One region of the Rhizobium sp. BK212 genome, then DNA from elsewhere that is predicted to be linked to it. Evidence: riboswitches for the same ligand, from Rfam matches in the RefSeq annotation. Region 1 holds a riboswitch; the other holds the start of a gene.
The links. Region 1 has a riboswitch for cobalamin ahead of nrdH (glutaredoxin-like protein NrdH). Riboswitches for the same ligand answer to the same signal wherever they lie in the genome.
Positions count from the first base shown of each region.

Region 2: another riboswitch for cobalamin. It lies ahead of cobU (bifunctional adenosylcobinamide kinase/adenosylcobinamide-phosphate guanylyltransferase); the one in region 1 lies ahead of nrdH (glutaredoxin-like protein NrdH).

Region 1 is NZ_JACIFS010000017.1:18,764-23,518, forward strand. Features, by position in the region: gene FHT79_RS31495 (TIGR03862 family flavoprotein) at 1-17, opposite strand, end outside; gene FHT79_RS31500 (helix-turn-helix domain-containing protein) at 87-509, opposite strand; gene FHT79_RS31505 (heavy metal translocating P-type ATPase) at 581-2,833, shown strand; cobalamin riboswitch at 3,073-3,299, shown strand; gene nrdH (glutaredoxin-like protein NrdH) at 3,580-3,801, shown strand; gene nrdI (class Ib ribonucleoside-diphosphate reductase assembly flavoprotein NrdI) at 3,815-4,219, shown strand; gene nrdE (class 1b ribonucleoside-diphosphate reductase subunit alpha) at 4,198-4,755, shown strand, end outside.
Region 2 is NZ_JACIFS010000003.1:15,089-19,843, reverse strand. Features, by position in the region: gene cobN (cobaltochelatase subunit CobN) at 1-1,718, opposite strand, end outside; gene cobW (cobalamin biosynthesis protein CobW) at 1,723-2,772, opposite strand; gene cobU (bifunctional adenosylcobinamide kinase/adenosylcobinamide-phosphate guanylyltransferase) at 2,777-3,286, opposite strand; cobalamin riboswitch at 3,508-3,904, opposite strand; gene FHT79_RS10065 (chloride channel protein) at 4,163-4,755, shown strand, end outside.

The DNA.
Region 1 (4,755 bases):
ATCCGCTTCTGGTTCATAGAGGTCTTCGCCCGATTCTGTCTGCATTGAGTTTTGGCGCGGGCGCGGATCGCCTGCAAGGGCTGAGATCAGTGGTGCGGATGCGTGCACTGGCCGTGGTCGGCGAGAACCTCGATGACGCGGCATTGATCGACGCGGCCGTGGCCGCAGCCTTCCACCATGGTTTCCAGCTCGGCCTTCAGCGCCTTCAGGCTGCGGATGCGCTGCTCGACCTCGATGAGGCGGGCCTTGGCGATGGCGTCGGCCGAGGCGCAGGACTGGTGCGGATCATCTTGCAGGGTGAGCAGCGTGCGGATCGCCTCGATCTCAAAGCCGAGTTCGCGGGCGTGGCGGATGAAGGCGAGGCGGCTGACATCGGCCGGTTCGAAGGAGCGCTGGTTGCCCTCGCTGCGGCTCGGGGCGGCGAGCAGGCCAATGCTTTCATAATAGCGCACTGTCGGCACCTTGACGCCGCTTTGGCGCGCGGCTTCGCCGATCGTGATCTTTTTCATGATTTTCCTCTTGCACCTCTAGTCGCTAGAGGATGTAGGAGAGATGCTTCTATTTGACAAGGAAGCGGATCATGGCTGAGAGCGAGACACGATACCGGGTCGGCGGCATGGATTGCGCCGCCTGCGCAAACAAGATCGATACCGCGGTCAGACGCGTAGCGGGTGTCGCCGATGTTTCCGTTTCGGTGATGGCGGGCACGATGACCGTCCGGCATGACGGCAGCAGCGATCTCAAGGCGATTGAAAGGAAAGTGACAGGGCTCGGCTATTCCGTCGCCCCGCTTGCCGGAAATGCTGCGCCTGTGCATGCCAGCCCGCAGCATCGTCACGACCATGGACATGATCACGACGACCACGCGAGCCATGACCATGACGGCCACGATCGTGCGGGTCATGACCATCCGCACGATCACGGCGCGAAGGAAATCGAGGGGCTGCACGGACACGACCAAGCGCCGATGGCCGGTCCCTGGTGGCAGAGCCGGAAGGGCCGGCTGACCATCCTTTCGGGTGGCGCACTCGTTGCCGCCTATGCCGTCGGCCAACTCGTACCGGCGATTGGTTCTTATGCCTTCATCGTCGCCATGCTGATCGGGCTGGTGCCGATCGCGCGGCGCGCCGTCATGGCCGCCTTCTCGGGAACACCGTTTTCGATCGAGATGCTGATGACGATTGCTGCCGTTGGCGCCGTCATCATCAATGCCGGCGAGGAGGCGGCAACCGTCGTGTTCCTGTTCCTGGTCGGCGAGTTGCTGGAAGGGGTGGCGGCGGGCAAGGCACGCCAAAGCATCCAGTCGCTGGCGGCCCTGGTGCCGAAGAATGCGCTGCTCGAAGACAATGGCCAGACGCGGGAAGTGCCGGCGGAAAGCCTTGCTGTCGGCGCCATCATCATGGTGCGTCCGGGGGACCGGATTTCGGCGGACGGCATCATTGTTTCCGGCGAGAGTGCGATCGACGAGGCGCCGGTGACGGGGGAGAGCACGCCGGTGCGCAAGGGCGTCGATGCCGTCGTTTTTGCCGGCACGGTGAATGGCGATGCTGTGCTCAGGGTTCGCGTCACGGCGGCGGCCGCCGACAATACCATCGCCCGCGTCGTCAAATTGGTGGAGGAAGCGCAGGAATCGAAGGCGCCGACCGAACGCTTCATCGACCGCTTCTCGCGCTATTACACGCCCGGCGTGGTCGTGGTCGCAGCATTGGTTGCCATCGTTCCGCCGCTGCTGTTCGGCGGGTCGTGGGACGAATGGATCTACAAGGGCCTCGCCATCCTGCTGATCGGCTGCCCCTGTGCGCTTGTCATCTCGACGCCGGCGGCAATCGCCGCTGCGCTTTCGGCGGGGGCGCGGCGCGGGCTGCTGATGAAGGGCGGCGCGGTGCTGGAAACGCTCGGCAAGGTGACGATGGTCGCCTTCGACAAGACAGGCACGCTGACCGAGGGCAGGCCACAGGTGACCGACATCATTTCCTTCGGATTGAAGGAGGCGCAGGTGTTGTCGCGCGCGGCGGTGCTGGAGCAGGGATCCAGCCATCCCTTGGCCCTGGCTATCCTCAACCGCGCCAAAGCGGACGGCGTTCCCGTGCCGCCAGCCTTTGAGCTGGAAGCGCTGCCGGGCAAGGGTGTCAGCGGCAAGGTCGGCGGCGAGACACTGGACCTGTTGTCGCCGCCGGCTGCCCGTGCGCTCGGGGCGCTCAGCGCGGAGCAGGATGCACGCATCACGGCGCTGAACGACGAGGGCAAGAGCGTATCGGTGCTGCTCGGCAACGGTATCGCGGCCGGCCTGATCGCCATGCGCGACGAGCCGCGCGAGGATGCCGAGGCCGGGCTCGCTACCCTCAAATCGGCAGGCGTCAAGGCGATGATGCTGACAGGCGACAACAAGCGGACGGCGGCAGCGGTGGCCGGCATGCTCGGCATCGACTGGCTCGGGGAGATGATGCCTGAGGACAAGCAGCGTGTTGTCGGCGAATTGAAGCGCCAGGGCTTCATCGTCGCCAAGGTCGGCGACGGCATCAACGATGCTCCGGCGCTGGCCGCTGCCGATATCGGCATCGCCATGGGCGGCGGCACCGATGTGGCGCTGGAGACCGCGGATGCCGCCGTGCTGCACGGACGCGTCGGCGACGTGGCGCGGATGATCGAACTTTCCAAACGCACGATGGGCAACATCCAGCAGAACATCAGCATCGCGCTGGGGCTGAAGGCGGTGTTCCTGGTGACGACGATCATGGGCATTACCGGGCTCTGGCCGGCGATCCTCGCCGATACCGGCGCCACTGTGCTGGTGACGATCAACGCGCTGCGGCTGCTTCGGATAAAGATATAAGCATTCCCCGACTTCATCCTCCGGCGCCCGTCACCGGCGGGATGTCCCATCGACGATTCGGGCCTGATCTCGAATCGAAATCTTTGGACCGGTCATAGGTCGGCTCCCCTCGTGGGGCTTCTCCACAGCCTGCTGTCTTTAAGCTTTGGTTATCCATGTTCTTCACAGGAATGTAGCGATTTCAAACCTGTCGTAACGCAACGCACAAACCATCCGTTGACGCGAATTTGGATTGGCGTACTATATCTAGTGTTCGAGGTTCCATCGATTCGTAAGGATCGATGGCTAAGACGGGAATTCGGTGCGCTTCGCCATCATGGCGCGGCAATGCCGGAGCTGCCCCCGCAACTGTAAGCGGTGAGCAACTGTCCGATTTCAGGTCACTGGAGCATGATGCTCCGGGAAGGCTGGGGCAGGGTGCATCGACCCGTGAGCCAGGAGACCTGCCTCGAACAAAACGTCCACGGGCGGGGTGTCCGGAAGGTCGCGTTTGCATGGCTGCGGGGATCTCCGCATCGCGTTTCGCAGGCCCGAACCTCGGCCCCTGAAACCTTCGCATTGAGCCACTTCGGGGTGAAGTCATGTCAGTATCTCAATTCAGGCCGCCACCCGCGCAATATAAAGGGCACGTCGCGCCCGGCGGCTGAACGAGCCGCATAGCTGCAAAATACAGAGCCTTTTCGACGGATATCGAGAGATTTCCGATCGATGTCCTGCGTCCCAATCGCTTCGTCACGAGGAATACTATGACCATTACCGTCTACAGCAAGCCTGCCTGCGTCCAGTGCACTGCCACCTACCGCGCCCTCGACCGTCTGGGTGTCGATTATGACATCGTCGATATCTCGCAGGATGCCGAAGCGCTCGATCGGGTCCGCAGCCTCGGCTACATGCAGGCGCCTGTCGTCATCGCCGGCGAGCAGCACTGGGCGGGCTTCCGCCCCGACATGATCAGCGCGCTCTCCTGAGTGAGGACAAGCGGTGGGGTTGATCGTCTATTATTCCAGCCGATCCGAAAATACCCATCGGTTCGTCGCCAAGCTCGGACTGCGCGCGGCGCGCATTCCGACCGGTGGCGTTGACGCGTTCCATATCCACGAACCCTTCGTGCTTGTTGTGCCGACTTATAGCGGCGACGGCGGCAAGGGTGCCGTTCCCAAGCAGGTGATTCGTTTCTTGAACGATGCGGAAAACCGAGGACACATCCGCGGCGTGATTGCCGCGGGCAACAGCAATTTCGGCGAGACATACGGGCTCGCCGGCGACGTGGTCTCGCGGAAATGCCTGGTGCCGTACCTCTACAGGTTCGAGCTCATGGGCACGGAAGACGACGTCGCCAACGTCAAACACGGGATGGAACGATTTTGGACACGGGAACAACTCTGACGCGGGATGCGGGCGCAAAACCGCATAACACTTTTGCTCATCCCGCAGGCGAACGCCCTTTGAAAGCGGCGGAAACGCTCGACTATCACGCGCTGAACGCCATGCTGAACCTCTATGACGAGGATGGGCGGATCCAGCTCGACAAGGATCGTTTGGCGGCCAAGCAGTATTTCCTGCAGCATGTGAACCAGAACACGGTGTTCTTTCACAATCTGAGGGAAAAGCTCGATTACCTCGTGACCGAGGGTTATTACGAGCAGGAGGTTCTCGACCAGTATTCCTTCAATTTCGTGCGAGACCTGTTCGACCAGGCCTATGCCAGGAAATTCCGTTTCCCGACCTTCCTCGGCGCCTTCAAATATTACACCAGCTATACGCTGAAGACCTTCGACGGAAAGCGCTATCTCGAGCGCTACGAGGACCGCATCTGCATGGTGGCGCTGGCGCTTGCGCGCGGCGACGAGGGCCTTGCCCGCGACATGGTGGACGAGATCATTTCCGGCCGTTTCCAGCCGGCGACGCCGACCTTCCTCAAT
Region 2 (4,755 bases), on a different contig from region 1:
GCATGGGCAGCGAATTCGCGGCGCAGGAAAGCGTAGAAGGCGAGGTAGCCGTGCGGCGGCACGAGATCCGGCGAATGATAGCTCTCCTTCGGATCGATATTGTAGCCGCGCGCCGGCTGGATCCCGACGAGCACACCGCCGAACCGGGCAAACGGCAGAGCGAAAGCGCCCCCGCGAAAATACGGATCGTCTTCGGGATCGCCCCAACGGGCTCTCACCTCATCCTGAATCTGATTGGGAAGAGATTCCAGGAAGCCGTTGTAGAGACTCAGGGAAAGCGTCTCTCGGATGATCTTACCGTCATGACCGGAATTGGTCGGTCCTTCCATCAGATGGCGGATCAGCGCATCGCCGTCGGCCGGAATGTCGGCGACCGGATAACCCGCCGCCCGCATAGCCTTCAGCACTTCGATGGTGCCGGCCGGCGTATCGAGGCCGACGCCGTTGCCGAGCCGACCGTCGCGATTCGGATAATTCGCCATAACGAGCGCGATGCGCCGGTCGCCGGCGCAAGCCCTCCGCAGCCGCGCCCAGTTGGCGGCAAGCTCCGCCGTATAGCGCACCCGGCCGGCATCCGGTTCGCTGGCGACGATATTCGTCTCGACAGCCGCATCGTAACGCGCCGCCGTCTTGAAGGAGACAGCCCGCGCCAGCACCCGGCCGTCCACCTCTGGGAGCGCCACATTCATGCCGAGATCGCGCGCCGACAGGCCTTGCGAGGAAGCCGCCCACGCCTCCCTCGAAGAAGCCGACAGGATAGCCTGCAGTACGATCGCCTCATTCGCCTCCAGCACCGTTGGCTGCCGATCCGCACCCGGTGCCGAGACGGCAAAGCCAGTCGTGTTGATGACGACATCGGGCTTCAGTGCCGAAAACACGCTTCCGAGAATGCCTGTCGAAACGGGATCCTTGAGGCTATAGGCAAAGACCGGCAACGGCCGGAGGCCAAGTGCGACCAGCGCCTCGACCAGTGCCTCGATCGGCCCGGTTTCGCCGCTTTGGACGAGGGCGCGGTAGAAGCTGATAGCGACGACGGGGGAAGGTGTGGGTTCGATTCCCATCTTCTCCGTCGAGTTTGAGGTACCCCCCTCTGTCCTGCCGGACAAAGAGGCAGCCACGCGCCAAGACTCCTCCGCAACAACCCGCCGCCACTCCTCAACCCCGATCAACCCTCGCCCCGGCCACCAGATGCCGGCCTTCATCAGTGGCACCGCCGGCGCCGGCTTCTCCATGCCTGCCAGCATCGCCCCGGCATAGTCGAGGAAGGCCCGCGCATTGGCATCGCCACCCTCGATCAGATAGGCCCACAGCGCATTGAGATCGTCGAGATCAACATTGGAGAAAGGGACGAGCCCGGCATCCGGCTTCGCGTCACCCGGCAGCACCGCGATCAATGCACCGGCGCGGGACGCTGCGGCATGCAGCGCTTCCAGCGCATAGTGAAAATAGCTGGCGCCGCCGAGCGCCCGCACGATAATCAGCTTGGCATGCCGCGCCGTGCGCTCGACATAGGTATCGACCGACATCGGATGCTTGAGGCTCATCAGGCTGGCGAGCCGCAACGAATGCTGCCCACCGCGATCGCGACGGGCGGCCGCGATCGCGGCAAGCTCGCTGTCGGCAGCCGACAGGAACAGGATTTCGCCCGGCGTCTGCCCGAGGTCAATCGCCTCCTCGCCGTCGCTGATCGTTCCCTGCTGGGCCAGAAGCAGATGCATTGGTTTATGCCAGCTCTTCGATTGCCGTCCTCACCGCGTCCTGATCCATCTCGTGCAGGCCGATGACGACGAGGCGCGTCGTGCGTTTTTCGCCTGGAGCCCAGGCGCGGTCGAAATAATGATCGATGCGGCTGCCGACAGCCTGGAGCTGCAGGCGCATCGGCTTGCCAGCGATATCGACGAAACCCTTGAGGCGCAGCACGTCATGGGTTGATATGATCGTCTTCAGCTTCTCGACGAAGCCGGCGGGATCGGCAACGGGTCCGAGATCGACGACGAAGCTGTCGAACTCGTCGTGGTCGTGCGGCGCGCCGTCTTCATGCTCCAGCTCATGATGCGACTTGCGATTGGCGACATCGTCCTCGGTGCCGATACCGAGGCCGAGCAGGATGCCGGCCGAGACTTCGCCGTTCTTCGCCTCGATGATCGCGGGCTTGCGCACCGTGCGGGAGGCAACCTCGTCGCGCACCCTGATAAGACCTGCCGCGTCGATCAGGTCGGTCTTGTTGAGCACGATGAGATCGGCGCAGGTGAGCTGATCCTCGAACAGCTCCTCGATCGGGCTTTCGTGATCGAGCGATTCATCCTCGGCGCGGCGCGCATCGACGGCATCATGGTCGTCGGCGAACCGGCCGGCGGCAACGGCGGCGCTATCGACCACCGTGATGACGCCGTCGACGGTCACTTGCGTGCGGATATCGGGCCAGTTGAAAGCGGCGACCAGCGGCTGCGGCAGGGCGAGGCCCGAGGTTTCGATGACGATGTGGTCGGGCCGCTGTTCGCGCTCGAGCAGCTTCGTCATCGTCGGAATGAAATCGTCGGCGACAGTGCAGCAGATGCAACCATTGGTGAGTTCGATGATGTCGTCCTCGGTGCAATTCTCCGCGCCGCAGCCCTTCAGCACGTCACCGTCGACACCGAGATCGCCGAATTCGTTGATGATGAGCGCGATCTTCTTGCCGCCGGCATTGGTGAGCAGGTTGCGGATCATCGTGGTCTTACCGGCGCCGAGGAAGCCGGTGATGACGGTTGCGGGAATTTTCTGCTGGTTCATGAACTTAACCCTTCATTTTCAGCGGCAGGCCTGCCGCGATGAAATAAACTTCGGCGGCCTTCGCCGCGATCGATTGGTGCAGCCGGCCGGCATGATCGCGGAAATCCCGCGCCATGCGATTGTCAGGCACGATGCCGAGGCCGACCTCGTTGGAAACGAAAACGAGCCGCGCCTTCGCGGCGGGCAGGAAATCGGCGAGCGCTGCAAATTCCGCCGGCATGTCGCGCTCCTCCATCATCAGATTGGTGACCCAGAGCGTCAGGCAGTCGATCAGCACGATGCGCCCTTCGCCGTCGATGGCGCCAAGCTTGCCGACGAGATCGAGCGGCTCCTCATGCGTCGTCCAGGACGGACCGCGGTCGGCCTTGTGCTGAGTGATACGCGCCTGCATCTCCTCGTCCCAGGCCCGGCCGGTGGCAAGGTAGTGGCGGTCGAGGCCGGTCGCGGTGACGAGAGCTTCGGCGAAGCGGGATTTGCCAGAGCGCGCGCCGCCGAGGATGAAGATGGTGGTCATGCTCAGACGCTCCTCAGGGAGGGTGCGTAGCCGTGGCTTGTTCCGAGTGCACCTTTTTCGACTGCTGGGGGGACCGAGTATTCGACATAAGCGGCCGAAAGCACTCCTCTTGCAGGGCTGCTTGGAGGCGTCGCGAGCGCCGCACCAGGCCGCGCTGAATTCAATCGTTCAGCCAAGACAACCTCCGTGCTGGCAACGGGCGTAGTGCCCAGGTGTGGGCTTCTGGCCCGGCACGTAATGGCAGGTCTCCTGGCTCGCGGTTATCGGCCGCGATCGGGGCAGACCGGAAACCGGTCGCCCTGATCGTGCCGGCGGATCATCCTCGCCTTCCCGGCTGCATTGGTGAAAAGGTGGACGATTCGTAGATTTAGAGGCGTCCGACCCCGGTTGATCACCATGCATCTCCAGTGGCTTTTCCGGCATATCGCCCATCCCGCCCGCTTGCATGATTGCAAGCCGCCGGCCGGAAAGGCTCGGTGCCGGATGGAAGACCCTGACCGCTCTACAGTCGCGGGGTCGGCTGTGATGAAGGCGCCCGGTTTGGGTCCGCCCCTTCACATTCCCTTTTCATCCGGAAGGGCGCAACACCGATCCGGAACCATCCGTTATGTCAGGATGGTCGGGCGACCATCCGTTGAGGGATGGTTAGGCAAGCCGGGGTGTGAAGTCAACCGGCCTTGACGGCCGGTCAGCTTCCGACCAGATGGCCCAACCCTATCAACACGACTTACTCTACCTAAAATATCGTCATTTATCATAGGCTTACGTCATAAATATTTGTCCCGGGCGCCGGCTTTTCGCCGCAATTGCGTCGCAAGCGGACTGCGCGACCATCTCCGCCCTTGACCGGGCCTCTCCCCGCCTAGTTGTCTAGCCATGCTTATGAAATTGGATCGGCGCCGTTTCCGGGCGCTGCGTGTTTTCTTCGATCCGGGCCGCCTGCGGGCGCTGACCCGCCGCAGCGAGGTCGGCCTGTCACTGGCGGGCGCCGTCGTCGGCATCATCTCGGGTCTCGCCGTCACCGGTATGAGCTACGTCTCGAGCGAGCTGCATCAGCTGGTCTTCGGCATCGCCGATAGCGAGCGGCTGAGCTCATCCGAGATCGAGAACAAGATGCTGCTGCTCACCGCGCCCGTCATCGGCGGCGCCCTGCTCGGCCTGTTGCTCCTGGTGCTGGCGAAACGGCGCAAGAAGCCGATGGTCGACCCGATCGAAGCCAATGCGCTGCATGGCGGCCGTCTATCCTTGACCGACAGCATCATCGTTGCCGTCCAGAACCTGATCTCCAACGGGTTCGGCGCCTCGGTCGGACTGGAGGCCGGCTATACCCAGCTTGCCGCCGGCCTTGCCTCGAAATTCGGCCTGAAGCTGCAGCTTCGCCGCTCCGACCTGCGCATCCTCGTCGGCTGCGGCGCGGCGGGCGCCATCGCCGCAGCCTTCAACGCGCCGCTGACCGGCGCCTTCTATGC